Regions from separate parts of the Dorea sp. AF24-7LB genome, predicted to be linked through region 1. Evidence: predicted binding sites of a transcription regulator. Region 1 holds the regulator's gene; each other region holds the start of a gene.
What was found. The regulator HrcA, encoded in region 1, represses chaperone genes, less so after heat shock. The targets are predictions, from matches to a motif close to TGTTAGCACTCNNNNNNNNNGAGTGCTAACA.
Positions count from the first base shown of each region.

Region 1 (7,946 bases):
AATTTGTTATATTGTACCATAAATATATGATTTTATACAATGACTAGATATAAAGTTTACGATATAATCACATTTATTAGAGGAGGACAAAATGAAAAACCAATATAATAAGACAATTACAGCCTGTTTTGTAGGTTATATTGTACAAGCTATCGTTAATAATTTTACACCACTGCTTTTTTTGTTTTTTCAGAAATGCTATCATATTCCAATTTCCCAAATTACATTGTTAGTGACTTTTAATTTTGGGATACAACTACTGGTTGATTTTCTTTCTGTCAGATTTGTTGATAAAATAGGATATCGGATATCAATGATTATAGCTCATGTTCTAGCAGCGGCAGGATTATTCTTTCTTACAGTTTTACCAGAGATTTTACCAGTTTCCTTTATTGGAATTTTGATTGCTGTAATGATCTATGCGGTAGGTGGTGGACTTTTGGAAGTCCTAGTCAGTCCAGTTGTTGAGGCTTGCCCATCCGACAATAAGGAAAAAGCAATGAGCCTGTTGCATTCTTTTTATTGCTGGGGACACGCCGGAGTTGTACTCATATCAACCGTGTTCTTTTATGTAGTCGGTATAGATAACTGGAAAATATTAGCCATTATTTGGGCGGTTATTCCAATTGGAAATGCTTTTGTTTTTTCAAAGGTTCCCATTGCACCATTGCTTGAGGATGGAGATACCGGACTTGGATTAAAGGAATTGTTTCGGATGAAAATTTTTTGGATTTTGTTGATTATGATGATATGTGCAGGAGCAAGTGAGCAAGCAGTAAGTCAATGGGCCTCTGCTTTTGCAGAAAAAGGTCTTGGAATTTCAAAGGCAGCCGGCGACTTAGCAGGGCCGATGGCATTTGCGGTTCTAATGGGAATATCAAGATTGTTTTATGGTAAGTATGGTGACCGTATCAATTTGGAACACTTTATGATTTATAGTAGTTTTTTATGTATTTTATCCTATTTAGGGATTTCATTATTCTCGATTCCGCTATTAAATCTGATTGCCTGCGCTGTCTGTGGGCTTTCAGTGGGAATCATGTGGCCTGGAACTTTCAGCAAGGCATCGGCAGCTTTGCCCAAAGGGGGAACAGCCATGTTTGCATTGCTGGCATTAGGTGGAGATATAGGTTGTTCAGGAGGTCCTACATTGGTTGGAATGGTATCAGGAGCTTTTGGAGATAACCTAAAGATGGGAATTTTGGCAGGAATTATTTTTCCAGTGTTGCTACTTATAGGAGTCATTCTTTGCAGAAGACAAAAGAAAATTACTAAATATTTTTGCTTCTTTTACCGGTCCTGCCACACAGACAAGCACAATTGCACAATTTTATCATCTGTTTTCTATCGCTAATAAGCAATTTTAAAAAAACAGAAAGAGAATATGCATCGATATATCTCTATATCCGATTCACATTCTCTTTCTGTTCATTATTCATCTATGGCTAATAAATCTCTTCTAATCCTCAAAAGCTTCTTTCACTTTATCCATAAAGCCTTTTTTCTTCTTTCCACCTTTTGCAGAATCCTTTGGTTCGGATGATTCCGGTGTATGCAAAGTATTGCCGGAAAGCTCATCGAACTTGCGGAGTGCTTCTTTCGCTTCTGCACTTAAATGTTCCGGTGTCTGGATCACCAGTGTTACATAATGATCGCCACGGATGCTTGCACTTCGGATAGAAGGAACTCCCTTGCCTTTGAGACGTACTTTTGTACCGGTCTTGGTTCCCGGTTTTACAGTGTAGATCACATCTCCGTCTACGGTCTTGATCTTCACATCTGCACCAAGTGCTGCCTGTGCGAATGAAATCGGTACCGTAGAAAAAATATGCATATCCTGCCGCTGGAAGATCGGATGTCTGGATACAACCACTTCTACCAGAAGATCTCCTCTTGGTCCGCCGTTCACGCCCGGTTCTCCTTTTTCACGGATTCTTACACTCTGTCCATTGTCAATACCTGCCGGAATGGATACAGATATTTTCTTTCTGTTGGAAACATAACCGGTTCCACCGCAGCCTGAACACTTCTCACGGATGATTTTACCGGTTCCGTGACAGTCCGGACAGGTCTGTACATTCTGTACTGTTCCGAAGAAGGACTGCTGTGTATAAACAACCTGACCTTTTCCTCCACATTTTGAACATGTCTCCGGGGATGTTCCCGGTTTTGCACCTGTTCCATTACATTTCGGACATGAATCTTTTAATACAACATCCAACTCTTTTTCACAGCCAAACACTGCTTCTTCAAATGTAATTCTGACACTCTTGCGGATGTTTGCACCTTTCATAGGTCCCTGACTGGCACGACCGCCTCTTCGGCCGCCTCCAAACAGATCACCAAACATATCTCCGAAAATGTCACTGAAATCTGCGCCGTTAAAATCAAATCCGCCGAATCCACCGGCTCCGCCTGCGCCACCTTCAAAGGCTGCATGACCGTACTGGTCGTACTGGCGACGTTTGTCTGCATCGCTCAGTACCGCATAGGCTTCCGATGCTTCTTTGAATTTCTTTTCCGCCTCTGCATCACCAGGATTCATATCAGGATGGTATTTTTTAGCGACTTTTCTGTATGCTTTTTTAATTGTGGCTTCATCTGCATCTCTGCTTACGCCAAGCACTTCATAATAATCTCTCTTTGATTCTGCCATCTCTTATCCCTTTCCACTGTAAATCTAATCTGCCTTTCCTGTACCTGTAAGCACCTGCCACTGACAGCTTCTTACGGATACTGTGAAACAGAAAGAAGTTCTGTGTGCCCGGCTTACACCGGACACACAGAACAACCTATCTTACCAGGTCTTATACTTCTTTATAATCTCCGTCTACTACGTCGTCTCCCTGGAATCCTTCCGGTGCCGGACCTGCTCCCTGTGCACCTGTTCCCATGTTCGGATCAGCTCCCTGTGCGCCAGCTGCAGCTCCTGCCTGCTCATACATCTTTGTGAAGAGTTTCTGAGCACTCTCTGTCAGTTTTTCTTTTGCTGCTTTAATCTCAGCGATCTGAGCATCTGTCATCTCTTCTGTATTTGCCTTCTCAAGCAGATCTTTCAGTGCTTTGCAGTCAGCTTCTACTGCTGCTTTGTCAGCTGCATCCAGTTTGTCTCCAGCTTCAGACAATGCTTTCTCTGTCTGGAATACGAATGCATCTGCTTCGTTCTTTGTATCGATTCCTTCTTTACGTTTCTTATCCTGTGCTTCAAATGCAGCAGCTTCTTTTACAGCTTTATCAATATCTTCATCAGACATGTTAGATCCTGCTGTGATTGTGATATGCTGCTCTTTTCCTGTTCCAAGATCTTTTGCAGATACATTTACGATACCATTTGCATCGATATCGAATGTAACTTCGATCTGCGGTACTCCACGCGGAGCCGGTGCGATTCCATCCAGTCTGAACTGTCCGAGGGACTTGTTGTCTTTAGCAAACTGTCTCTCACCCTGTACAACGTTGATATCAACGGCTGTCTGGTTATCTGCTGCTGTAGAGAAGATCTGGCTCTTCTTTGTCGGGATTGTTGTATTTCTCTCGATCAGTCTTGTAGCTACACCACCCATTGTCTCGATAGACAGTGACAGTGGAGTTACATCCAGAAGAAGGATGTCGCCTGCGCCTGTATCTCCTGCAAGTTTACCACCCTGAACAGAAGCACCAAGTGCTACACACTCATCTGGGTTCAGAGATTTGCTAGGCTCTTTTCCTGTCAGACGTTTTACTTCTTCCTGTACAGCCGGGATACGTGTAGATCCACCAACCAGCAGTACCTGACCAAGCTCAGAAGCTGTGATACCAGCATCAGATAATGCTCTCTGAACCGGCTCAGATGTCTTCATCACAAGGTCGTGTGTCAGTTCATCAAATTTAGCTCTTGTGAGGTTCATATCAAAATGTTTCGGTCCCTCTGCTGTAGCTGTGATGAATGGCAGGTTGATATTTGTGGTTGTTGCAGAAGAAAGTTCTTTCTTCGCTTTCTCAGCTGCTTCTTTTAATCTCTGCAGTGCCATCTTATCTGTAGATAAGTCTACACCTTCCTGTTTCTTGAATTCTGCGATCATGTAATCTGTGATCTTCTGGTCAAAGTCATCTCCACCAAGTCTGTTGTTACCTGCTGTAGATAATACCTCGATAACACCGTCACCAATCTCGATTACGGATACATCGAATGTACCACCACCAAGGTCATATACCATAATCTTCTGTTCATTCTCATTGTCAAGTCCGTAAGCAAGTGCTGCTGCCGTAGGCTCGTTGATGATACGTTTTACATCAAGTCCTGCGATCTTACCGGCATCTTTTGTAGCCTGACGCTGAGCATCGTTGAAGTAAGCAGGTACTGTGATAACAGCTTCTGTTACTTTTTCTCCAAGATATCCTTCTGCATCTGCTTTTAATTTCTGAAGGATCATTGCTGAAATCTCCTGCGGAGAATATTTCTTCTCATCTACAGTTACTTTATAATCAGATCCCATCTCTCTCTTGATAGAAGAGATTGTTCTCTCTGCGTTTGTAACTGCCTGACGTTTTGCAGGTTCACCTACAAGACGCTCTCCTGTTTTTGTAAATGCTACTACTGACGGTGTAGTTCTTGCACCTTCTGTGTTAGCGATAACTGTTGGCTGTCCACCTTCCATTACGGCTACACAGCTGTTTGTTGTACCTAAGTCAATACCAATGATTTTACCCATAATAATTGTCCTCCTGTTCTATTTCTAAATAAATTCTAATTTGCTACTTTTACCATACTGTGTCTCACTACAGAGTCACGATACATATAACCTTTTTGGAATTCTTCGGCAATGATATTCTCACCGAGATTCTCATCTTCCACATGCATAACCGCATTGTGAAGATTCGGGTCAAATTCCTGACCTACCGCTTCGATAGGTTTCACCTCGATTCCTTCCAGTGTTGTCATCAGTTGTTTGTAAACCTTCTCCATTCCCTGGATAAATGGATCTTCTTTGTCTTCTTCCTTCACTGCATCCAGACCTCTTTCGAAATTGTCTACAACCGGAAGAATCTTCTCTATGATATCTTTCGCACCAACTTCGTACATTTGGGATTTCTCCTTCTCTGTACGTTTGCGGAAGTTATCAAACTCTGCCATCTGACGAGTGAGTCTGTCAGTCAGTTCCTCAATCTTCTCGTCTTTTTTATCTTTCTTATCCTTCTTTCCAAATAACTTCTTGCCGGATTTCTTCTCTTCTGTATCGGATTCTTTGCTGCCCTCTGTCTCTGCTTCCTTCGCTTCGTCTTCGGCTGCCTCTTCTTTAGTGGCTTCAGCTGTCTTCTTTGCTTCCTCCACAGCTTCCTTTACCATCTCTTCCTGGCTCTTTTCTTTGTTATCTTCCAAGGGTACTTCCACCTTTCTTATTCATTCTTATGAAACATCTGATCCAGTTCTGTCTGGAGACGCTTCATAGATTTTAAAACATGCTCATAATCCATCCGCTTCGGTCCGATAATGCCTATCGTTCCCTTCATGCCCTCGCCTAATTCATAGGTTGCGGTCACGACACTGCAGTCCTTCATGTTCTGTACCGGTGCTTCATCACCGATATAAACCTGGATTCCTGTATTCTCTTCATGAGAAAGTGTCTGGGTTACAAGCTCTGTAAGCTGTTGTTTTTCTTCAAATGCACTGATGATATCCTGAGCGCTCTGCTTATCGCTGAGCTCTGGATATTTAAAAATGTTCGTCGCACCACTTGTATAGATCTGCATATCTTCATCGACCTGTATCGTATCTGCGACTGCATCCAGTACATTGCCAATCACCACGCTGTGAATACCTGCCTGCTCTTTGAGTCTTGCGATCAGTCCTAAATTGATCTCCTCAATGGACATACCATTGAGTGTTGTATTCAAAAGCATATTCAGCTTCAGCAGGTTCTCATTGCTGAGCGGTTCTTCCAGATGAATGAGCTTGTTCTTAATCACATTGCCGCCGAGAACAATTACCGCGATCACCTGTTCTTCATCCACCATAGACAACTGGAGGAACTTGATCTTATTGGAATTGTTCATCGGAGTGGAAACCATCGTTGCGTAATTCGTATTGTTCGCTAAAACTTTGGCTGCCTGTTTCAGAAGCTGATCCATCTTATCTGCTTTCTGAAGCATCTGATCCTGCATATCATTCAGTTCCTGCTCCTTCTCCTGCATCAGCATATCTACATATAATCTGTAGCCTTTATCCGAAGGAATACGACCTGCCGATGTATGTGGCTGTATGATATAACCAAGTTCTTCCAGATCCGCCATCTCATTACGGATCGTTGCTGAACTTAAATTCAAATCCGTATATTTGGAAATGGTTCTCGATCCGACCGGCTCGCCACTCTCTAGATAAGTCTGTATAATCGCATGTAAAATCTTAAGCTTACGATCACTCAGTCCATGTTCTTCTAACATCAGCTCTCCTCCTTTCGGATTTTTCTTTGTTAGCACTCATTAAAAAGGAGTGCTAACATCTTTCGACTATTAATGTAGCACTCCTTTTTCTGTTTGTCAACAGTATTTATTATTTTTTTAGATTCTTTTCAAACGCTTTAAAACAGTCTAGCTCAGTTCTACTTTTGCAGCCTCTTCCGGTTTGAAATCATTTGCCAGATCATAGATATTATGTCCTGTAGACTCACTTAATACACGTCCCTCTAATGAATAGCAGCGGATAAATCTTTTACCATCTACACTTGACCAGTGTTCTACATCCCAGCTCATGTATCCGTCTTCATCAGATTTCTTCTCTTTCAGATAAAGATCTACCTGACGGCCGTCTTTCATAAGCTGAACCAGTCCGTCTGTTCCATTTACTTCTACTTCTGCTTTGTTTACTGTGTCAAAAATTTTCATTTTGCATTCCTCCTGCGTGGTTATATATTTCCTCTATTATAGCCTTTTTCTATGTAAAACACAACCGAACATCCCCTATCCTTCAAACATTTTCCGCAGATCTCTTCTTTTCTCCACCTCAAGTTTTGAAAATATACGGGTAATTACATTTTTCACATAACCATAAGAATAATGATATTCCGCCGCAATCTCCCGGTTGTCCATCCCTTTTGCAATTGCCTGCGCAATCTTCCACTCGATTGGGCTTAACACTTCCTGCATCTTTTTATACGTTTCATTCTCCTTTATTTCTTCCGTTCGTTCTTCTCTGGCCCGTCCTTCTTCATATTGTAAATGGCGTTCCACTCTTGCAAGCAGTACTTCTTTCACAAATGGTTTCACAATATAATCTACCGCGCCGGATTTTAATCCGCGCACTTCATAATCTGCATCGGAAAATCCGGTCAGGAAAATAATCGGCACACTGCCTGCCGCCGGAATCTTCTTCATCTCATTTAGTGTCTCATATCCATCCATTCCAGGCATAGCAATATCCAGAAGGATCAGATCCGGGATCACGCCTTTTTCCAGAAGTGCAATCGCCTGGCTCCCGGCTTTGGCTACACTGACACTGTAAAATTCTGACAGAATCTCTTCTGCTGTCTTTAATAAAATCAGATCGTCATCCACGACCAATACATGTTTTTTCTCCATCAGTGTTCCTCCTTCCACTTTCTGAAAATACTCTCTGCTTCTTCAAAATCCAGCTCGCGGATTTTCTGTCCGATCTGTTCCAACAGCTTTCTTCTCTCCGGATCATTTTCTGTGTCCAGCAGCTTTTGATTCCAGGTGGAAGCTTCCTTCCCCTGATAACGCATCAATGCTTCACGTAATGCTTTTTCATAGGTTTCTTTCCGGTTTATATCTGCTATGGTACTCTCTGCTTCTTCGTTTTCTCTCTGCGGTATGAGCTGCACTATTTCTTTCCGGAACTGTCTGGCTCCTTTTACCGTTCTCTCCCATTCCAGATAAAGAAGCGGCATTGCATATTTGAAATAATCCGCATCCATTTCTTTGCCATGCACTTCCATCGCCTGTGCCAGCTC
Region 1 is NZ_QUFR01000007.1:39,682-47,627, forward strand. It holds gene DWY31_RS08570 (MFS transporter) at 92-1,354, shown strand; gene dnaJ (molecular chaperone DnaJ) at 1,460-2,656, opposite strand; gene dnaK (molecular chaperone DnaK) at 2,808-4,691, opposite strand; gene grpE (nucleotide exchange factor GrpE) at 4,727-5,359, opposite strand; gene hrcA (heat-inducible transcriptional repressor HrcA) at 5,377-6,420, opposite strand; gene DWY31_RS08595 (hypothetical protein) at 6,568-6,861, opposite strand; gene DWY31_RS08600 (response regulator transcription factor) at 6,937-7,554, opposite strand; gene DWY31_RS08605 (hybrid sensor histidine kinase/response regulator) at 7,554-7,946, opposite strand, start outside.

Region 2 (7,946 bases), on a different contig from region 1:
GAGAAGCTTTCTACAAAGCACAGGAAGCAACACAGTCCAAGCTTCCGCTTTCCGGAACGGCACTGATTTCTGTAAACCGCAAAGACAAAGCTGAAGTTGTAGAGATTGCTCAGTCATTCGCTGATGATGGATTCAAACTGGTTGCTACCGGAAATACTTATGAGCTGATCAAGGAAGCCGGCATTGATGTTACACGCATCAATAAGCTTTCCGAAGGCGGTCGTCCGAACACGCTGGATGCGATCACCAATGGTCAGATCGACCTGATCGTCAACTCACCGGTCGGAAAAGACAGTGTAAATGATGACAGTTACCTGCGTAAAGCTGCGATCAAGGCAAAGATTCCTTACATGACAACCATTGCTGCTGCGAGAGCAACTGCAAAAGGAATCCGCTATGTGAAAGAACATGGAAATGGCGAAGTAAAATCCTTGCAGCAGCTACACAGCGAAATTACAGACAAATAAATTTTAAAGGAATCCGGTTTTAACCGGATTCCCTTTCATTCACAGAACATAAGGAGGAATTTCCATGAAATTTTGTGGAAAATGCGGCGCCCCTTGCGACGACGCATACAAACACTGCCCAGAGTGTGGGGCACCACTCTCTGATAGCGAGACAAATGCAGATCTTAACGATCACACAACAGATTCTACCAATAATGCTGAGCAGACTGACACTGGCAATAGCAATCATATGCATGAAAATCCGTTTATGACAGCTTACACTGCGCCGGAGGATACTTCTGCTGACTCCCCATCTGACACCAATACAAGCGAGAATTCTGAGGAAACTTCTTCAAATGCAGCTACTGAAAACGTAACTTCTCATTCTGACGAACATGCAAGCGAGAATACCTACACATACAGTTACTCAGATACTTCCAGTCAGACTGATAATACAACCGAAAATGAGAATGCGTACAGCTACACTCATTCTGCCAACGAAAAAGAGACAACTTTTGATAATAACGGCTATACCAATAATTACAATACCGATAATAATTACAATACCAACAATAATTATACGGGAAATAATGCATATAATGCCAACAATACTTATGGAAATACCGGTTATAATAACAATTTTCAGCAAAATTCTGTTATCACGCCACGAAACATTCCGCTTTGTGTAATCTTATCGATCGTAACGTGTGGAATTTACGGTATTTACTGGATGATCAAACTAAATGACGAGATCAATGCTCTTGCCGGTGAACCATATGCGACATCCGGCGGCATGGTATTTCTCTTATCCATTGTCACTTGTAACATTTATAACTTATACTGGATGTATAAAATGGGTGAGCGCACGGATCGTATTAACAGGATTCAGGGAAATTCCAACATTTTGTATCTGGTCATCGGGATTTTGGGATTTGGCATTGTCAACTACTGCCTGATGCAGGATGCGATCAATAAACAAGTCAGAGGTATGTAATTTGGTGATATTTTATCGCGGTGATATGGTAATGTCTTAAAAAGGGGACGGGGATTTTCTAGAAAATCCCCGTCCCCTTTTTTTATCGTCACACTTGCTTTCTTACTGGTTCCATCCAGTGCCTGCGCAGTGATCTTCACTTTCTTACCTTTACCGGCTCTCTTTGCTACAACTTTTCCTTTGCTGTTCACAGTTGCGTATTTTGTATTACAGCTGCTCCATTTCAAAGTTCTCATACCCTGATCTTCCTCCTTTTTCATGTAGCTTTTGCCTGTAACATAATTTGATATTATCTTCAAAAGATGCTATCCGAATTGTTCCGTTCTTCGTACTCACATAATTTTCCCATCATATTTTCAGTATAGCATAGGAAAATCCTCTTCATCTACTGATTTCTCTACCACTTCTCAATTTCTTCGTCACTCAGTCTTAATTTCTCCATTCGTTTGACAAGTTCCTCATCCATGTGGTCAAAAAGATAATTTTTCCCACCATGATGACGCTCGATATATTCTTCCCGCAGCTCTTTTTTCATAATCTCGACTTCTTCATAAAACTCTCTGGAAGAAATCAGATTTGCACCCTGACCAACAGTGACAACCTGCTCGATTCCATCGGAAGTCACTACCGTTACACGGTATTTTTTCGCCACTTCATGAACAACTTTTTCGATATACTGATCTGCGGTCTCCGCTTCCTTCGTAAATACAACATGAATGTTGTGGTATTTCTGGATTTCCAGATACGGACCTTCCACTCTGTATGCATCAAACACAAGGATCACTGTGCATTTTTTATATCCCTGATAATTGCATAGAATATCCATCAATCGGTCTCTCGCCGCTTCAATGCTGTCTTTAGCCAGCTCTTTCAGCTCGTCCCACGCAAAAATGACATTATAACCATCTACAAGCAAATATTCCGGTAAATGCTCCTGCGATTTTTTCTTTTTCACCGGTGTAGCAACCGTTCTTGTAGTATCCGATAATTTCCGCTCAATTTTTCCATACGTGCGAATGAAAATCTCTTCCAGTTCTTTCTCTTCTTCCCAGCTTCCATAACCGGCGCCCGGAGCCGTCTTCCCGACAAAATTGCTTCTTCTGCATGTATTGGAATATTTCTCACCTGCCCTTGGATTCTGATTCCCGGCAGTTTTCAATTCTTTCTCTGCCCTCTTTGCTTCTTCTGCCTGTCTCTCGGCAGCCTCTATCCGTGCAAGCTGGCTTTCTATATGCATATGCTCCGGCACTTCATCCCACGGCACATAATAGCCTGCTCCGTGCGAACAGAATACGGAACCTGTCGGATTTTCCATATCACGCTCCGCATCATAGCCAATTGCCTCTATAACTTCTTCTGCATTGTGACAAGGATGGTATCCGGAAAATACGCAAGCAAACCTTCCTTCTCCATGAGAATAAGCTGCAACTTCTCTCTGATAATCGCGCATGGTTGCCACCGGTGCCAGCCCTTTGATCCGTGTCCGATCGCCTTCCTGCTGCGGCGCCTCTGCCTCTGCTGCCAGCCTCTGCATATCATTCAGCGCTCTTCCTGTTACTGAAGCCGGAATCTCAAGTTCAAATGCATAATAAGGTTCCAACAGCACACTGTCCGCCTGCATCAGTCCCTGCCGGATCGCGCGATAAGTAGACTGACGGAAATCACCGCCTTCCGTGTGCTTTAAATGTGCTTTTCCTGCCGCCAGCGTGATTTTCATATCTGTGATTGGCGCTCCAGTAAGGACGCCTCTGTGCTCTCTTTCTTCCAGATGTGTGAAAATAAGTCTCTGCCAGTTTCTGTCCAGATCATCCTCACTGCAGATCGTATCAAATGTAAGACCACTTCCTGACTCGCCCGGTTCCATGATCAGATGCACTTCTGCATAATGGCGCAGTGGCTCATAATGTCCGACGCCTTCTACGCGGTTCGTAATTGTCTCTTTATATACAATATTGCCTTCCCCAAATGTTACATCCACGCCAAAGCGTTCTAAGATCAGCTCATGCAGAATCTGGATCTGCACTTCTCCCATCAGACATACGTGAATCTCCGACAGTTCTTCTTTCCATACAACACGAAGCAGGGGATCTTCCTCTTCTAACTGGCGCAGATTCCGGAGCATTTCCGATACATCGCATCCTTCCGGCAATAACACCTGATAAGTCAGTACCGGTTCCAGCACCGGCTCTACATTCTCCGCTTCCACTCCGAGACCTTCTCCCGGCTTTGTCATACTAAGGCCTGTCACTGCACAAATTGTTCCAGCCGAAACTTCCGGAACTGCCTCAAACTTATCCCCTGAATAAATGCGGATCTGGTTCACCTTCTCTTCCCAGTGTTCACCATCTTCCGGATGATTTTCCAGAATTTCTTTGACTTTCAGTTTCCCGGATGTCACTTTCATATGTGTCAGACGATTTCCTTTATCATCTCTTGAAATCTTGTACACACGCGCGCCAAAATCTGCCGGTTCATCTGCATTCGTTTCCATATACTCTGCCAGCCCGTCCAGCAATTGCTGTACACCTTCGACTTTAAGCGCAGATCCAAAATAACACGGAAATACCTTTCTTTCCATGATCAGTCCAGCAATTGTCTCTTCCGTAAGTTTCTCTGCCTCCAGGTATTCTTCCAGCGCCCGGTCATCTCCCATTGCTGCATTTTCATAGAAAGAAGTATCTTTCTCTACATCAAATGCCATAATCTGGTCGTCCAGTCCATTTTTCAGTTCTTCCAGCAGGTGTTTCCTGTCTGTTCCTTCCTGATCCATCTTATTTACAAATAAAAATACCGGTACATTGTAGCGTTTCAGGAGGCTCCAGAGTGTCCTTGTATGTCCCTGGATTCCGTCTGCTCCGTTGATCACAAGAATCGCATAATCGAGGACCTGCAAAGTACGCTCCATCTCCGCTGAAAAATCCACATGTCCCGGTGTATCCAGCAAAGTTACCTGCCACGGATCAAGCGGAAATACCGCCTGTTTGGAAAATATCGTAATTCCTCTGCTCCGCTCCAGTTCATGCGTATCCAGAAATGCATCTTTATGATCCACTCTTCCCAACGTTCTTAATTTGCCACTCAAATACAAAATACTTTCCGAAAGTGTTGTCTTTCCCGCATCAACATGCGCCAGTATTCCGATTGTAATATTTCTCATATTTCCTACACCTGTTTCTTCACTTTCTGTATTATAAATCCAGCTTCATCCGCACTAGTTCTCTACGTTTTTCATATTCACTGTAAAATGCATCCCCAGCGGCAAGTTCTGCCTGATATGGTGTCTGATAGAATGTCCGCAAAATGAAAATCTGCAAAATCTTTGCTTCTTCAGCACTCAAATCTGCAAGCGCCGTCTCACAGTTTTTCAAAAATGCATGCCAGGAAGTAATATAGTTCTCATATGCTTTGAGATTTGCAATGCCAAGCCATTTTTTCACCTTAATCTTCGTTCGGTCCTGCTTCTGACATTCATGGATCTGCAGAAAATACTTAAATCCATCTTCTTCATAAAATCGTCCAAGCGGAAATAACCGGCAGATTCCCGGACGGAATGCATGAATCTTGCATCTGCCAGCTTCATTTAAGAATGGACAGCCTAACGTCCCGTCATCCATGTCAAGATGCGGCAGGATCATGCCATCCACAACTCCGAGCGCGATCTTTCCTTTCATTAATTCTTCAAATGTCTCACCCAGCCCGGCACTCATCTGCCAGACATCATAAGGATCCAGCACAATAGAATCACCCATACCACGGCAGCACGCAGAACAGCCTTTGCAGTCCTGACAATCTGCTTTTACCATGTCATTTGCCGTATATAAATTACCATCCGAGATTTCTTTCATATCTATGTTTCTTATCATTTTCTTATCCCCTATATGTTTTCGCTTTCTTTTGTCTGTCTGGAATCTTACGTTTTACATTATATCTGTGTAATAGAACATGAAAGCATTGTACTTCTTATAGGATAAACGATTGTAAGACTAAATGCCACCCCTTGTTTTACTTTGCAGAAAAATATGCCACATAATAGAAGTTTGTTTTTCAGTTAATAAAAAAATTCCAGAAATTAGCACTCACCCCTTGACAGTGCTAATAATAGATGTTATAGTACAGTTAGAACAAAGGAAGAGAGATAAAAAGAAAGGGTCTTGATTCCAGATGTTCCTATGAGACAACAACACATCGGATTCTCCGACAGTGCTTAATTATATTTTATGAATGTCTTTTGAAAGGAGATATGACTTATGATGTTACCTAGTATTTTTGGAGAGAACTTATTGGACGATTTCTTTGATGATGATTGGAATGCATGGGGTTATAGTGACACAAGCCTTATGAACACAGATGTTAAGGAAAACGAAAAGGATTACGAACTGACGATGAGTATGCCGGGCGTACAGAAAGATAATGTAAAGGCTGAACTGAATGATGGTTATCTGACAATCAGCGCAAGCACAGATACAAACAACGATGAGAAAGATAAAGATGGACATTATATCCGTCGTGAACGTTACAGCGGTTCTTGCCAGAGAAGTTTCTATGTTGGCAAAGATGTCACAGAAGATGATATTAAGGCAAGTTTCGAAGATGGCACTTTGAAGATGACCATTCCGAAAAAAGAAGCTAAACCTGCTGTGGAAAGCAAAAAACAGATTGCCATCGAAGGATAATCTTATAATTAAACTTATAGTCGACAAGTTGCTCATAGCCGGAGTGAAAAGCTCCGGTAGCACATAATATAGATAGAGATTCAAGGAGGAATGACTTATGATGATGCCTAGTATTTTTAATGATAATTTATTTGATGATTTTTTCAGATTCCCATTTTATAATGACAAAGATGAACATCGTATGGAGAAGAAACTTTACGGACACAGAGCTCACAACTTAATGAAGACCGATATCCGCGAGAGAAAAGGCAGTTATGTTCTCGATATTGACCTTCCTGGATTTAAGAAAGATGAGCTTACCATTGAGTTAAACGATGGTTATTTGACGATTAGTGCCGCAAAAGGACTGGAGAAGGATAAGAAAGAAAAAGAAACCGGACATTATATCCGTCGTGAACGTTATGCCGGTTCCTGCCAGAGAAGTTTCTATGTTGGCAAGGATGTAACTGAAGAAGATATTAAAGCAAGCTTCAAACATGGCATTTTGAAACTGACCATTCTGAAAAAAGAAGCCAAACCTGCCGTAGAAAATAAGAAACAGATTGCTATTGAAGGATAATGTCAAATTCTTGCTTTTTCTTCTATTTAAGCTAATAAATAATTTATTTAGCAAATGGCCTAAATCCCACGATTTTACTGGAATTTAGGCTATTTTTCATCTTATAGATATTATCTATTATTTAGTAGTTTTATTGATATTATCAATTTGCTTATATTAATATAAGAAACTATACTTAAGTAGATACAAAGTGTCCGTTTTTAACGGTAAGACAAGGAGGGGTTGTTATTATGAAAACAACAATCAAAAAAATCTCCCTGTTTATGCTCTCACTTGCTGTAGTTCTTACTATGGCAGCTTCTACAGGCATGAACAGTGAGGCGGCTTCGAAAAAGCCAACAAAGATTACCCTCAAAGCTACTTCTAAAACAGTAGATATCAAGGGTAAAGTGAAGGTTTCTGTTAAATCTGTAAAACCTTCTAAAGCAAGCAAATCTGTAACCTACAAATCTAGCAACAAGAAAATTGCTACTGTATCTTCTAAAGGCACTGTTACCGGTAAGAAAAAAGGTACTGTAAAGATCACTGCTACTTCCAAGAAGAACAAGAAAGTAAAATCTACAATCAAGATCAAAGTAAAAGATCTGAAAGCTTCTTCTGTTAAACTGAACACTACTTCCAAAACAGTAGCTTCCGGAAAAACAACAACTTTAAAAGCTACTGTAAAAGGAGCTACAGGATTCTACAACCAGGGTGTTACATGGAAATCAAGCAACACAAAAGTTGCTACTGTATCTTCCAAAGGTGTTGTAAAAGGTATCGCAGCAGGACAGGCTACTATTACAGCTACTGAAAAGGGTGGAAGCAAGAAAGCTACATGCCTTATTACTGTAACTGAGCCGGTGAAAGTTGACAAAGACGCCAGAACTGTTACTTTAAAAGGTATCTTAAATGCTTCTGCATTTAAAAAACCAACTATGCATTATCTCGTGACTGCTAATCTTGGAGCTTCTGGGGGAAATCCTATTTTTACAGGTCTGAATGACCGCATCGACCTCGCTAACGCACTGGATTCACTTGGTGCAACAGCATGGAATACAAATTCAAAAACTGTATTAGATAACGGTGAGTCTATCGCTTCTGTAAAAGATAAGAAAGGCACTAACACTAATTACTCAAAATTAAACGTATCTGTATCCTGGGCAGGACATGATGCTGTAGCAATGCAGGATACTATTAAAAATGCTGACAAGTCAGCGTATACCGGAACAATTGTATACGCGAACAGCGGTGCTGTTCAGAAAGCTATCCCATCCGGATGTGAAATCTGTACA
Region 2 is NZ_QUFR01000002.1:288,697-296,642, forward strand. It holds gene carB (carbamoyl-phosphate synthase large subunit) at 1-467, shown strand, start outside; gene DWY31_RS03855 (DUF4234 domain-containing protein) at 532-1,440, shown strand; gene DWY31_RS03860 (Ig-like domain-containing protein) at 1,392-1,676, opposite strand; gene DWY31_RS03865 (translation factor GTPase family protein) at 1,838-4,597, opposite strand; gene DWY31_RS03870 (YkgJ family cysteine cluster protein) at 4,629-5,303, opposite strand; gene DWY31_RS03875 (Hsp20/alpha crystallin family protein) at 5,688-6,113, shown strand; gene DWY31_RS03880 (Hsp20/alpha crystallin family protein) at 6,211-6,672, shown strand; gene DWY31_RS03885 (rhodanese-like domain-containing protein) at 6,903-7,946, shown strand, end outside.
Region 2: a site for HrcA is predicted at 5,508-5,538, ahead of DWY31_RS03875 (Hsp20/alpha crystallin family protein). Genes of this name have one in related genera too.

Region 3 (7,946 bases), on a different contig from region 1:
CTTCCTGCCAGTTTTCCCAACACTTCACACGCCTCTTCTTCTGTCTTTGCATCCTGCGGCAGTGTAATAGAGTTGCCGATTCCTTTTGCCTCCTGACGTACCGGTTCTACCGGCGAATTGTCCATACCATTGGCAAATTCCCATAGTTTTCGCCCGTGGCTTTTCAGATGTATCTCCAGTAGTTCCGGATTCATCTGTGCCAGATCTCCGATCGTGCGGATCTCCAGCTTCTGTAAATATTCCACACTCGATCTGCCCGCCATAAAAAGTTCTCTGATTGGAAGCGGCCACATTTTCTCCTTAATCTCATCCGGAAATAACGTATGTACTTTATCCGGTTTTTCAAAATCCGATGCCATCTTTGCCAGCAGTTTATTTTCCGATATTCCAACATTCACAGTAAATCCAAACTGTCTGCGGACTTCATTTTTAATCTCTAAAGCGCCTTCCATCGGTGATGAAAAACGCGGCGCGATTTCTGTAAAATCCATATAACACTCATCTACGCTGACCTGTTCGATCTGATCCGTATAACCGCGCAGAAATGTCATCAATTTTCTGCTGTAATCCGAATAGAGTCTGTGATCCGGCGGTGCAATCACAAGATTCGGACACTTACGAATGGCATCCACAACGGGTTCCCCTGTGCGGATGCCATACTTCTTAGCGGAAATAGATTTGGCAAGCACGACTCCATGTCTGGAAGCTCTGTCGCCTCCGATGATAGCCGGTATCTTACGCAGATCCGTCTCCGCTCCATTCTTCAATTGTTCCACTGCACTCCAGCTTAAATACGCAGAGTTCACATCTATATGGAAGATTATCCGTGGCATCTTATCGCTCCTTATAAGTCAGACTCTGGTACCACCTGCATATATTCCTGAATATGCGCAGCAAGTTTTTCATTCTCAACATCAATCACAATAGTCTCACCTGCCCGGATCTCACCTTCCAGCATCAGTTTTGCTGCCAGTGTCTCAACATGCTTCTGCAAATATCTCTTCAGCGGACGTGCTCCGTAGGTCGGATCGTAGCCACCTTCCACTACATAATTCTTTGCAGCTTCTGTCAGGGAAAGGGAAATCTCTTTGTCTGCCAGACGTCTGTTTACATCTTTTACAAGTAAGTCAATTATATGATAAATGTTATCTTTGTTCAATGGTTTGAATAAAATCGTCTCGTCCAGACGGTTCAAAAATTCCGGTCTGAAATGTGCACGCAGGTCATTCATAACCATTTCCTGTGCTTCTGGTTTGATCGTTCCATCTTCATTAATTCCATCCAGCAGATACTGGGAACCAATATTGGATGTCATGATCAGGATTGTATTCTTAAAATCTACAGTACGTCCCTGGGAATCCGTAATACGTCCATCATCCAACACCTGCAATAATACATTAAATACATCCGGGTGTGCTTTTTCAATCTCATCAAACAGTACAACTGAGTAAGGTTTTCTTCTGACAGCTTCGGTAAGCTGGCCACCTTCATCATATCCGACATATCCCGGAGGCGCTCCGATCAGTCTGGATACGGAATATTTCTCCATATACTCACTCATGTCGATACGCACCATGTTATTCTCATCATCAAACAGGCTCTCTGCAAGTGTCTTTGCAAGTTCTGTCTTACCGACTCCGGTAGGTCCAAGGAACAGGAACGAACCAATCGGTCTGGTTGGATCTTTAATTCCGGCTTTGGATCGGATGATTGCTTCGGTTACAAGTTCCACACCTTCATCCTGACCGATGACACGTTTATGCAGCTCATCTGCCAGATGCAGTGTCTTGCTTCTCTCGCTCTCATTTAATTTGGCAACCGGAATACCTGTCCACCGGGATACGATCTTCGCAATCTCATCATCGGTAACACTTTCATGTACCAGATCGCGGTCTTCATCTTTTACTTTAGCTTCTTCATCTTCCAACTGTTTCTTCAGTTGTGGCAGCTTACCATACTGCAGTTCTGCAGCCTTCTCCAAGTCATAAGAATGCTGTGCTTTCTCAATCTCTTTGTTGATCTGCTCAATCTCCTCACGGATCTTCTGCACACGTTCAACGCCGACTTTCTCATTGTCCCACTGTGCTTTACGACTTGCAAATTCTTCTCTGCGCTCTGCCAGTTCTTCCTGCAGATGTACAAGTCTGTCCTGGCTCAACCGATCGTCTTCCTTCTTAAGAGCTGCTTCTTCTATCTCAAGCTGCATGATCTTACGCTGTAATTCGTCCAGTTCTGCAGGCATGGAATCTAGTTCTGTCTTGATCATGGCACATGCTTCATCTACAAGGTCGATCGCTTTGTCCGGCAGAAAACGGTCGGAAATATAACGATCTGAGAGTGTTGCTGCTGCAACAAGTGCTCCATCTGTGATCTTCACTCCATGGAATACTTCATATCGTTCTTTCAGTCCACGCAGAATGGAAATTGCATCTTCTACTGTCGGCTCTTCTACCATAACCGGCTGGAAACGACGTTCCAGTGCCGCATCTTTTTCAATATACTGACGATACTCATCCAGTGTTGTTGCACCGATACAATGCAGTTCACCTCTGGCAAGCATTGGTTTTAACATATTTCCTGCATCCATTGCACCGTCCGTCTTACCGGCGCCGACAATCGTATGCAACTCATCAATAAACAGGATAATTCGTCCATCGCTGTTTTTCACTTCTTCCAGAACTGCTTTCAGACGTTCCTCAAATTCTCCACGATATTTAGCACCTGCTACAAGTGCTCCCATATCTAGTGAGAAAATTGTCTTGTCTTTCAGTCCTTCCGGTACATCACCACGGACAATTCTCTGTGCAAGTCCTTCCACAACTGCTGTCTTACCAACACCTGGTTCACCGATTAGGACCGGATTGTTCTTCGTCTTACGTGAAAGGATACGGACTACATTACGGATCTCAGAGTCACGTCCGATCACCGGATCCAGTTTCTGCTCTCTTGCCCGTTCTACCAGATCAGAACCATATTTATTCAACGTATCATAAGTATCTTCCGGGTTATCACTTGTTACCCTCTGATTGCCTCTCACAGTAGATAATGCTTGCAGGAATCCTTCCCGGCTAATACCCATCTCACGAAGCAGTGCCTTCATATCTTTACTTGCATATTTAATAATAGCGAGGAAGAGATGCTCAACAGAAACATATTCGTCTCCCATCGGTTTTGCCTCATCCTCTGCATGGATCAGAACATTATTCAGATCCTGTCCTACATACTGTCTTCCACCCTGTACTTTCGGGCGTTTTGTAATCGCCTCTTCCACGCGATTAATAATAAGGTTTTTATCGAGCCCCATCTTTTCCATCAATTTCGCGATCAGGCTGTCATCCTGTGCTAATAATGCATAAAGCAAATGCTCCTGTGCAATCTCCTGGTTGCCATAGTCAGATGCAATGCGTTCACAGTCTTGCACAGCCTGCAATGATTTCTGTGTAAATTTATTTATATTCATAAAGACAACCTCCTTTTTGCTCTTGTTCTACTTGCAATATAACAATACAACACTTTATTAGCACTGTCAAGAGGTGAGTGCTAATTTTGAATATTTTCATTTTCGTTCTCACTTACCACTGATCATTCAACAGAAAATCTGCCAGATATTACTTTTTTTCAGCCAAATTATTCTTCGTAAGTAAATATATAGGACTCATATCCGTTAATAATAACCGTATTCTTATATTTCGTAACTCTTGGTTTTCTTCCATAATTTAGATGCACATGGCCGTGAAGATGGTATTTCGGCGAATATTTTTCCAAAAGCTCCTTAAATACTTCAAATCCCTGATGTGCGGCTGATTCTTCATCATTGATCCCTTTCGTCGGTGCGTGAGTCAACAGAATATCGAATCCTTTTTTCTGTCTCATTTTCAACCACATTTTCTGCACTCTGCGCTTCATTGCTTTCTGTGTGTATTGATGGGATCCGCCATTGTACCAACAAGATCCGCCAAGTCCCAGAATCCTTATCCCTTTATATTCATAAATCTGGTTTTCAATACAAATACAGCCTTCTGGTTCTTTTCTTTCATATATCCCATCATGATTTCCATGAATATATAATAATGGGCAATGGGCCATTGTCACTAAAAAGCTAAGATATTCTGGTTTCAAGTCCCCGCAGGACAGTATAAGATCAATATCCTTTAATTTATCCGGCGTATAATAATCCCAGAGACTTCTGGATTCTTCATCTGCTATTACGAGTATTTTCATACGTTTTTCTACAACCCCTGCAATTTCAGAGGTTCTCCTACTCCTTCCTCTAATTCTGACCGTTCCGGTATGCTTCCTATTACGTTCTCATAGAGCCAATCCATCGTAACCAATTCTTCAACATCTAATATTTCTCCGGCAGTTCCATGAATTTCCCTATTTTGATCACATAATTCTCCTTCAAATGGATGAAAGCTTCCGTCTGCAATAAACTGGGCAAAGCTCTCTGCCATACGTTTTACTCCGCCCGGAACTCTTTCAGAACAGATTAATTCTATCACTCCTGCAGACAATCCCCACCAGTAGTTCAATGTCTTTTTATCACCATATGCAAGCGGTTTCCATGATCCCTCCAGAATATACTGCATGATCCGTTCATAAAAATTCCCCCAGTTTACAATACTGGTCGCGATTCTTGTGATTTCTCCTTTATCTTGAAAATATAATCCGTATGGACTTTCCGTTCCTTTTTTACTAATCATTTCTTTTGCTGAAATAATCTTCAAATCCTTCTTTTCTTCTTCAGATCTGGAGTTTTTTACTCCTGTCCAGATTAGTTTTACCTGGGCTCCCGGCTGCATCATCTGAACACCGATTGAAAATGCATTGACATTCGCAATAGTTCCATACATCGGATAATCCTCTTCATAGCCGATCACGCTGTCTCTATCTGCCGCTGCTCCCGCTATAAGTCCCAGTAAAAATTTAATTTCATAATTTCTTGTCAGATATGTTCTTACAGATTTGTATGGGAAATTCAAAGAACAATTAAAAATATAAATGTCCGGATGTTGCAAAGCGACCTGCACCGATGCCTGCATCAACGTTGCGGCTGTAGTAAAAATCACCGTATTTCCATCCTCGATCGCCGCCTCAAGCACTTCACTTCTTGCTGTCTGCGACTGGATATTCTCATACACACTGGTAATTACTCTTCCACAAAATGAATCCTCCAGCTGTTGTCTCCCTAGTTCATGCGCATAGTTCCATTCACAGGAATTTGCACTTCCTTCATAAATAAAAGCAACTTTCATCACTCTTTTCGCCGGTGTCAGAAACCTTGTCAAAATCGGGATCTTTTCCGCCTCCGGCTCCATCACGCGTTCCACCTCTGTTTTCAGCGCTTCCGGTTCAATTTCTTCACGGATTGTTTCCAGTTTTTCACGGATTTCCACAGACGTTTTTTCTTTCAATTCTTCATATGGAAAAATATCAAGGCACCGCAAAAAAGCAGTCCCTATATGTTCCGGCACAAAATCTCCGGCCATAGATTCATACATGATTTGAAAATGGATATATACACTTGACAGTCTTCGGATTTCTTTCTCTTTCCACTTGCTGTCCCAGTCTTTTCCCATTGCCTGCAGCAGACTTTCATAATCTCCCGGTTCCGGAAATATGATCATATTCAGACCGGTTCTTTTATAAAACTCTACGAATTCATAATATACTACATTCTCTTTTTTATTATCTTGTACCGGAAGAATTCTTGTAACATTTGCCAATATAGTCGGCATTTTCAAATATTTCATAATGCTGACTCTTTTATTACCTTCCTGTACGTAGAATCTGTTTCTGTATTCATATACGGTCACCGGATCTCTCAATCCTTCTTCCATCTGAGACTGGAAAAGATTGGTCCACTTTGCTGCAAATTCCGATGTCTCATCTAATAGGGGAAGAAAATCCGGACTGAACGCATTGCTCCTTGCGGCTTCTTTTGTTCCTACAACCAAAGATAATGGAATTTCCATCATTCCAAGATATTGATTTCCTGCAGTTTTCTCCCCTTCTAGAATTTCATCCAGTACGATCGGATATGGTGATTCTCCCTTTGCGCTCGCCCGTCTGGACTGACGCTGTGCGAGTTTTCTTGCCTGTTTATAATCATCCAACGGCATTTTTCTCAGCCCTCCTGTTTTTATATAGCACGCTACTTTAACTTTTGTGAATTTCCACGAAAAAAGGGGCAGGAATTCCCGCCCCTTTTTTTAATGCTATGCTTCCAGATTGATTCCATCCTCGTCAAATACATGTACTTCACTTCCACGGAATTTAAAAGATACTTCCTCTCCGATTGCAAGATCAGAAAGTGTTCTTCCATTGAGATCCATTGTCTGCACAATAATGATTGTATCTTTTCCAGCTGCTGTAACATGCAGATGAATCGCACTTCCCATCATCTCGGCTACATCAATCTTACCGGTAACTGCCTGTGCTCCAGGCTCTGACAGTGAAATGTGCTCCGGACGAATACCAAGTGTAACCTTCTGAGATTTTACACCTTTTGCTGCCAGATTTTTCTCTTTTTCTTCTGACAGTTCCACTCTGACTCCATCTACTTCTACCTGATATTTTCCTGCATTCTCGATCAGTTCTGCATCAAAGAAATTCATCTGTGGCATGCCGATAAATCCTGCTACAAAAATGTTCACCGGATGATCAAATACTTCCTGCGGTGTTCCGATCTGCTGAACGACACCATCTTTCATGATAACAATACGATCTCCAAGTGTCATAGCCTCTGTCTGATCGTGTGTTACATACATAAATGTAGTATCGATTCCCTGACGTAATTTGATAAGCTCTGCACGCATCTGATTACGTAATTTTGCATCCAGGTTGGATAATGGCTCATCCATTAAAAGAACTTTCGGTTCACGCACGATGGCACGTCCGATTGCAACACGCTGGCGCTGTCCACCGGATAAAGCTTTCGGTTTACGATCCAAATACGGTGTGATTCCAAGAATTTCGGCTGCCTGATCCACTTTCTGGTTAATTTCATTCTTCGGCATCTTTCTAAGCTTTAATGGAAATTCCAGATTCTCACGAACTGTCATATGTGGATACAAAGCATAACTTTGAAATACCATTGCGATATCTCTGTCTCTTGGTTCCACATCATTCATTTTCTTGCCATCAATTAAGAGTTCTCCATCTGAGATTTCCTCCAGTCCTGCCACCATACGCAGTGTTGTTGATTTACCACATCCGGAAGGGCCAACAAGAACAATGAACTCTTTATCCTTAATATCCAGATTGAAATCCTGAACAGCTACTACGCCTTCATCAGTTACTAGAAGATTGCTCTTCTTTTCAGATGAACCTTTCTTTCTTTTTTTCTCTGTGTTCGGGTAAACTTTTTTAATGTGCTTTAAAATTACCTCTGACATAAATTAAGACTTTAATGATACTGCCTCCGCAATGTATCATCTCGTGACCGGCGATTTCTTCCGCGCCACATTACGACAGGTCTCCACACTGTCGCACCGCAAGCCTGACGGATTTCCTCCTTTTCTTTCCCTGAAAATGCAACAATGAGTGGAGTGTTGCATCCGGGCGGATTTAAATATTTATTTTTTCGAAGTATAAACCAGAACTTTTATTTTCGCAATCTATTTTCAAAAATTTGACCATTCTTATTGATTTTGCACAATTTTGTAACCTAGTCTTAAGTATTTTTTTACAAACTTTTCATTTTCAACCGTTTTTTATTGTTTTTTCTTATCCATAATGCTATGATGAAGCCAACAAATGGAAACGTTTTCGGAAACAGTTCCGAACTATTGGGCTTTTCACAAAAACACCCATTTTACAAATTATTATTTTATTTAAGGAGGACCATATTATGAACAAGAAACGTTTGATGGCAGCCGGACTTGCAGTTATAATGACAGCATCTATGGTAACTGGATGTGGCAGTTCTGACAGCAAGAAAGAAT
Region 3 is NZ_QUFR01000008.1:101,729-109,674, forward strand. It holds gene DWY31_RS09475 (DNA polymerase Y family protein) at 1-833, opposite strand, end outside; gene clpB (ATP-dependent chaperone ClpB) at 845-3,460, opposite strand; gene DWY31_RS09485 (metallophosphoesterase family protein) at 3,628-4,221, opposite strand; gene DWY31_RS09490 (BMP family ABC transporter substrate-binding protein) at 4,230-6,122, opposite strand; gene DWY31_RS09495 (ABC transporter ATP-binding protein) at 6,219-7,397, opposite strand; gene DWY31_RS09500 (ABC transporter substrate-binding protein) at 7,853-7,946, shown strand, end outside.
Region 3: a site for HrcA is predicted at 3,516-3,546, ahead of clpB (ATP-dependent chaperone ClpB). Genes of this name have one in related genera too.

Region 4 (7,946 bases), on a different contig from region 1:
ATCTGATGGATGTGAAAGCAGTCAGTACACTTGGAATTACCAGGGAAGACATACAGGCATTTAACGAGACAGATACGATAGAAAAGGCAGAGGGCGCATACAGTGCAGATGTACTGAGCGATACAAAAGATGACCAGTTTGTACTGCATATGATGACGCTTCCAAAGAATATGAACAAAGTGACTGTATCTAAGGGGCGTATGCCAGAGAAGGCAGGAGAATGTCTGGCGGATGAAGAGATGGATTACAAGATCGGCGACCGTATTGTTGTAAAGTCCGGGACGGATGATCCGCTTTCGGATACATTAACGACAGATACGTATACGGTAGTTGGAATTGGTAACAGCCCGTGCTATATTTCTTTTAACCGTGGCAGTACAACGATCGGCAAAGGAACGATAGATGGATTTCTCGTAGTAAGCGAGGATACCTTTGCGCTGGATACTTATACAGAGGCGTGTATGCAGGTAAAGGGAACAAAAACACTGACTGCTTATACGGATGCATATGAGAAAAAAGTGGAAAAAGCAACGGATCAAATCGAAACATTGGGAAAAAAACGCGGCAGAATCCGAAGGCAGGAATTAGTTGATGAAGCAAATGATAAGATTGCAAAAGCAGAGAAGAAGTTAGAAAAAGGCAAAAAGACGTCCGGTGAAAAATTAAAAAAAGCGGAAAAGAAGATCAAAGACGGAGAAAAGAAACTTTCGGCTGGAAAGAAAGAATTAGCGGATGGCAGACAGAAACTTGTCAATGCCAGGAAAACACTGAAAGCAAAAGAAAAAGAACTGGATCAGGGAGAAAAAGAATACCGCGCAGGGAAAGCACAGTTAAGAGCCGGCAGACAGAAATTAAAAAAAGGCTGGAGTGAATATCGCACAAATGAAGCGCAGTATGAGCAGATGTCAGCCCAGATGGCGGGGATAGAAGCGGCGACATCACAGCTTGCCGAGGCAAAAGCCAAGTTGGAAGCCGGAAAAAAGGAACTTGAGGCGTCCGAAGCAAAACTTACTGCAAGTGAGAGAAAACTTGCAAAAGCAAAATCGAAGCTTAAGTCCGGACGAAAGCAGATAAAGAATGCTTACAGGGAAATTTCGGAACAGGAAAAGAAGCTTACAAAAGGAGAGCAGGAGTTTACTGAGAGTGAAAAGAAATTAGAAAAAGCGAAAGCCAGCTACAAAAAAGGTAAAAAAGAAGCACAGGAGAAGATCAAAAAAGCAGAGAAAAAAATATCCGATGCGAAAAAGAAGGTTGCGGATATCCCAAAAGCAAAATGGTATATCGCAGACCGGAATGACTTGCCGGAGTATACAAGCTATGGTGAGAATGCGGATCGGATGCGAGCAATCGGAAAAGTCTTCCCGGTGATTTTTTTCCTCGTAGCAGCGCTTATTAGTCTGACCAGTATGACGCGAATGGTAGAAGAACAGAGAACACAGATCGGAACGATGAAAGCGCTTGGATATGGAAAAGCAGCAATTGCGTCAAAATATATCGGCTATGCATTGCTTGCTTCGGCGATTGGAAGCGTTATGGGATTTTTGATCGGTGAAAAGATCTTCCCGTTTATTATCATATATGCATACGGAATTATGTATTTACATATACCGGAGATCCTGATTCCGTATCACTGGGGCTATGCAGCGTTTGCTTCAGGTGTGGCAGTAGCATGCACATTGCTTGCAACGATAGAAGCCTGCTACCGGGAGCTGGGAGGAACACCGGCTGTGCTGATGCGCCCGCCGGCACCGAAGATTGGAAGAAGAGTCGTCCTGGAACGAATTGGATTTCTATGGAAACATTTAAGTTTTACTTGGAAGTCTACCATCCGTAATCTGATGCGGTATAAGAAACGTTTTTTCATGACAATATTTGGAATTGGCGGCTGTATGGCATTGATGCTCGTCGGATTTGGACTCCGGGATTCCATCTTCGAGATTGCCGACTTACAGTACAGCGAGATTCAGTATTACGATGGAAGTGTCTATTTAAAAGAGAATCTGACGGAAAAAGAAATCGATAATCTGGATGATTTCCTTACAAAAGACTCGGATGTGATTCGTCATATGAAAGCGAAGATGCAGTCCGTAACACTTGCAAAAGGAAAGAAAAAGCGGGCGACATATGAGTGCGTGTTTGGTGAGCCGGAAGATGTCAGAGACTACGTGCATTTCAGAGACAGAAGAAGCCATACGCCTTATAAGCTGACAGACGATGGAGCAATTATCAGTGAGAAGACGGCGAAGCTTTTAAATGCGAAAGCCGGCGATACGATCCGGATTAAGGACGAGGAAAATGGAGATAAAAAAGTAAAGATCCTAAAAATCTGTGAGAATTACATGGGGCATTATCTCTATCTGACACCTGCCTGCTATGAGAAGATCTATGGCGAGAAGCCGGAGTATAACTGTTTCTTATTTACAATCCGTGATGGATATTCCCAGAAACAGAAGGAAGATGCAGGAAAGAAGATACTGGCAAGGAAAGAAGTGTTAAATGTCAGTTATATGCATGAGATCAGAGAACAGCTTGATGATATGCTGAAAAGCCTGAATCTTGTTATTGTAGTACTGATTATTTCAGCAGGTATGCTTGCATTTGTCGTACTTTATAATCTGAATAACATTAATATTGCTGAGAGGCAGAGAGAGCTTGCAACACTGAAAGTACTTGGATTTTATGATCAGGAAGTAGGAGCTTATGTGTATCGTGAGAATCTGATCCTGACGCTTATAGGAGCGGGTGTAGGAATTGGGATCGGAAGGATTCTGCATCTGTTTATCATCCAGACAGTAGAAGTGGATGCGGCAATGTTCGGACGCAATATCAATCCGCCGAGTTATCTGTACAGTTTCCTGTTTACGGTACTGTTTTCAATCATTATAAATGGTGTGATGTATTTTAAACTCCGCAAGATTGATATGGTAGAATCACTGAAAAGTGTGGAATAAAGATAAAAGCAGCATAATTTATAAAAACTTTATAAAGTTCAAAGAATTATTAGCACTCTGTTTAAAAGAGTGCTAATTTTCTGTTGACTTTTGAAAATGAGAGGCTTATTATATCCTTTAGAGAAGAATGGCGGGGAATCCGCATGATAAAAAATAGAAATAGGAGTGATTAAAATGGCAGCAAAAAAAGGTAGTTTATCGATCAGCAGTGAAAATATTTTCCCGATTATTAAAAAATGGGTATATTCCGATCATGATATTTTCGTTCGTGAGATGGTATCCAATGGGTGCGATGCGATCACAAAATTAAAAAAACTGGATATGATGGGAGAGTATCAGCTTCCGGATGGATATAAACCAAAGATTACGGTAGAAGTAAACCCGGAAGAGAAGACTTTGAAATTTACAGATAACGGTGTTGGAATGACAGCTGATGAAGTGGAAGAGTATATTACACAGATTGCATTTTCCGGAGCAACACAGTTTCTTGAGAAGTATAAGGACAAGACAACAGAAGACGATATGATCGGACATTTCGGTCTTGGATTCTATTCTGCATTTATGGTAGCAGACGCAGTGCATATTGATACTTTATCTTATAAAGAAGGCGCAAAACCGGTACATTGGGTAAGCGAAGGCGGCACAGAGTATGAGATGGAAGAGGGAACGAAGACAGAAATCGGTTCCACAATGACACTGTATCTGAACGAGGACAGCCTGGAGTTTGCAAATGAATATCGTGTCAGAGAAGTACTCGAGAAATATTGTTCATTCATGCCGGTAGAGATTTTCCTTTCAAAAGAAGGAGCAGAACCGGAATATGAGACTATCGATGAGGCAGATCTTAAAGAGGATGATGTTGTCGTAGAGCACATTCACGAAGAAGCCAAGATGGAAGAAAAAGAAAATGAGAACGGCGAGAAAGAAATGGTAGAGACAGAGCCGGCAAAAGAGAAAGTCAAGATTGAGAAGCGTCCGGTTTCTTTAAGCGATATACATCCACTGTGGACAAAACATCCAAATGAGTGTTCCGATGAAGATTATCAGGAATTTTACCGCAAAGTATTCCTGGATTACAAAGAGCCACTGTTCTGGATCCATTTGAATATGGATTATCCATTTAACTTGAAAGGTATTCTGTATTTCCCGAGAATCAATACAGAGTATGAATCTGTAGAAGGAACGATCAAGTTGTATAACAATCAGGTATTTATCGCTGATAATATTAAAGAAGTAATTCCAGAATTCCTGATGGTATTAAAAGGAGTTATCGACTGTCCGGATCTGCCGCTTAACGTATCCAGAAGCGCCCTGCAGAATGATGGATTTGTAAATAAGATTTCTGAGTACATTTCCAAGAAAGTTGCAGATAAACTTGCCGGAATGTGTAAGACAAAGAGAGACGAGTATGAGAAATACTGGGACAGCATCAGCCCATTTATCAAATTCGGCTGCTTAAAAGATGAGAAGTTCTGTGACAAGATGAAAGATGCAATCCTGTTCAAGAACCTGGATCACAAATATCTGACGCTGAAAGACTGTATCGAAGAAAATGGCGGAGAAGTCGTAGAGCCGAACGATAAGAAAGAAGAAAATGGTGACGATAACAAAGTCGAAGAGATCAAGACAACCATCTACTATGTAACGGATGAGATCCAGCAGAGTCAGTACATCAACATGTTTAAGAATCAGGGACAGGATGCCGTAATTCTCGGACATAACATTGATTCTCCGTTCATCACACAGTTGGAGCAGAGAAATCCTACGATTCGCTTCCAGAGAATTGATGCAGATGTAACAGATACTGCAAAAGAAGAAGTTGCTGAAGAAGATCAGGAAACATTTAAGAAAACTTCTGACAGCCTGATCGAGATCTTCCGCAAGGAACTTGGAAACGATAAACTGGATGTGAAGATTGCCAAATTAAAAGACGAGAATGTAGCTTCCATGATCACTTTATCTGAGCAGAGCCGTCGTATGCAGGAAATGATGAAGATGTACGGTATGAATGACATGGGCATGGATCTTGGCGGAGAGAGCACTTTAATCCTGAATGCAAATCATCCACTTGTACAGTATGTTGTAGACCATGCAGACAGCGAGAATACAAGTGTGATCTGCAAACAGCTTTATGACTTGGCAATGCTTGCACACAAACCGCTGAATCCAGAAGAAATGACAGCATTTGTCAAGAGAAGCAATGAGATTATGATGTTGCTGACAAAATAATGAATGGTCAGATTTTGAAAGAAAAGTCAATAAAGATAAATAAAAGAAAGTAAAATTAAAGTACCGGGAAAGCAGGAATGTAAGGTGATGTTCTGTTTTCCCGGTACTTTGATGTTGTGATAATTTTTTATTATAATAGTCTGCACAATTCTGTCCTATATTCGCATATTGAGAAGTTTACACCGAAACTGACGTATCGAGATCACTTTCCAGCAAAAAAGAGCGGACATACTGATCCCATGCGTGTTCCAGAGACTTGTCCAGAGTGAAAGTGCGAAGTGAAGTCCCTGTAATGCAGTGAAGATTGGTACCGTCATAATGGAAATTCAGATACAGCCCCTGGATATCCCCGGCAGTGAATCCGGTAAGCTGCTCTTTTTTTAAAAAGGTATCAAAATGGGATGGAGCCAGAGAAAGGACAATCTTGAAATTTAAAGGGGTACGCTGACCGCGGATAATGCGGAAACAATGTTCGCGTACATCTTTCCAACGGGCATGTGCCTCAGTCGGTTGTTCATCAAAAAAGTCTTTCTGTAAAAATCCATCTATTGTAAATCTGTTAAATGTTGTAATATCCGCTTCGATAAAGGAAAATTTGTCGAATGTCTCTTTGAGAAGCAGGTGTGACATAGAGGCTTTCGCCTTGAGAGATAAAGTAATCATAGAAATCTCCTTTCTGAACTTTTATTATAACAAGAAAATGGGAATAATTCATCAAAAAGCATAAGAAATGCTCTCTTTTTTTTTGAATACAAATGTGGTATAATACATGTTTAGATTAGAAATGGTATGCAAAAAATGAACGGGGTATGGGAATATGATCAGACTGAATAAATACCTCAGTGCAGCAGGAATCTGCTCAAGAAGAGAGGCAGACCGGCTCATTGAAAGCGGGCGCGTTACTGTAGACGGAAAACGTGCAGTACCAGGCATGCATGTGTCCGAAAATCAGATTGTAAAAGTCGGTAAGAAGACGGTTCATACGGGCAATGAAAGAATCGTACTTGCAGTGAACAAACCGGTTGGAATTATCTGCACAGAGGACAGACGGACGAAGAATAATATTATCCGTTTTCTGGATTATCCACAACGGATTACTTACGCAGGAAGACTGGACAAAGATTCGGAAGGTCTTCTTATTATGACGAATGACGGAGACCTCATCAACCGTATGATGCGTGCAAGATATGCACATGAGAAAGAATACAAAGTAACAGTGGACAGACCGCTTACAGATGCTTTTATCCGGGAAATGTCGGAAGGCGTGCACATTACAGACAAAGAGAAGAAGCTGGATGCAGTAACAAGACCTTGTAAAGTAACAAAGATTGGGAAATATACATTTTCCATTGTTCTCACACAGGGGCTGAACAGACAGATCCGCAGGATGTGCAGTGCACTTGGATATGAAGTGAAGAAGCTGGTACGTACCAGAATCATGAATATAGAACTGAAAGATCTAAAGACAGGAGCTACTCGAAAATTAACAGATCAGGAGTTAAAAGAACTATATGAGCAGACAGAAACAGGAACGAATGCAGGAGCTGGTAACGATTCTGAACCGCGCAGCTAAAGCTTATTATCAGGATGCGCAGGAGATTATGAGCAATCTGGAATACGACAGGTTGTATGATGAGCTGACAAAGCTGGAAGCGGAATTGGGGATTACTTTATCCGACAGCCCGACCGTGAATGTCGGTTATGAAGTATTGAGTGAACTGCCAAAAGAGCGGCATGAAAGTCCGATGCTTTCGCTTGATAAGACAAAAGAAGTTGAAGATCTGAAACGTTTTGTCGGTGACCAGAAAGCAATGATGTCCTGGAAGATGGACGGGCTGACGATCGTTCTGACATACAGAGACGGTACGCTTTTTAAAGCCGTAACAAGAGGCAATGGGGAAGTCGGAGAAGTTATCACGAACAATGCCCGCGTATTCAAAAATATTCCGCTTAAGATCAGCTATCAGGGCGAACTGATCCTCCGTGGAGAAGCAATTATAGGATATAAGGATTTTGAAAAAATAAATGAAGAGATCGCAGATATCGATGCACGTTACAAAAATCCACGTAATTTGTGCAGTGGTTCTGTAAGACAGTTGAATAACGAGATTACAGCGAAGAGAAACGTCCGGTTTTATGCATTTACATTAGTACAGGCAGATGGTGTGGATTTCCATAATTCCAGAGAGAAACAGATGGATTGGCTGAGAGAACAGGGCTTTGAAGTTGTGGAACACGTCATGGTGACAAGAGATCAAGTAGAAGATGCTGTGGCAGAATTTTCCCGGAAAATCGTGGACAATGATTTCCCATCGGATGGACTGGTACTTGTTTATGACGATATTGCATACGGAAGATCGCTGGGAAGAACAGCGAAGTTCCCACGCGATTCCTATGCATTTAAATGGGCAGATGAGCAGGTGCGCACGAAGCTTCTGGAGATTGAGTGGAGTCCGTCGAGAACAGGACTTATCAATCCGGTGGCAATCTTTGAACCGGTAGAACTGGAGGGCACAACAGTCAGCCGTGCCAGTGTGCACAATATCAGTATTATGGAAGAGCTGGAACTGGGGATTGGCGATGAGATTGAAGTTTACAAAGCGAATATGATCATTCCACAGATCGCAGAGAATCTGACGAGAAGTGGCGTGCGTGATATTCCGGAAGTCTGTCCGGTCTGTGGCGGTAAGACAGAGATCCGCCAGGTGAGCAATGCAAAAGCACTTTATTGTACGAATCCGGAGTGTCAGGCAAAGCATATTAAAT
Region 4 is NZ_QUFR01000002.1:47,006-54,951, reverse strand. It holds gene DWY31_RS02685 (ABC transporter permease) at 1-2,951, shown strand, start outside; gene htpG (molecular chaperone HtpG) at 3,126-5,180, shown strand; gene DWY31_RS02675 (DUF5721 family protein) at 5,358-5,843, opposite strand; gene DWY31_RS02670 (pseudouridine synthase) at 5,998-6,753, shown strand; gene ligA (NAD-dependent DNA ligase LigA) at 6,716-7,946, shown strand, end outside.
Region 4: a site for HrcA is predicted at 2,999-3,029, ahead of htpG (molecular chaperone HtpG). Genes of this name have one in related genera too.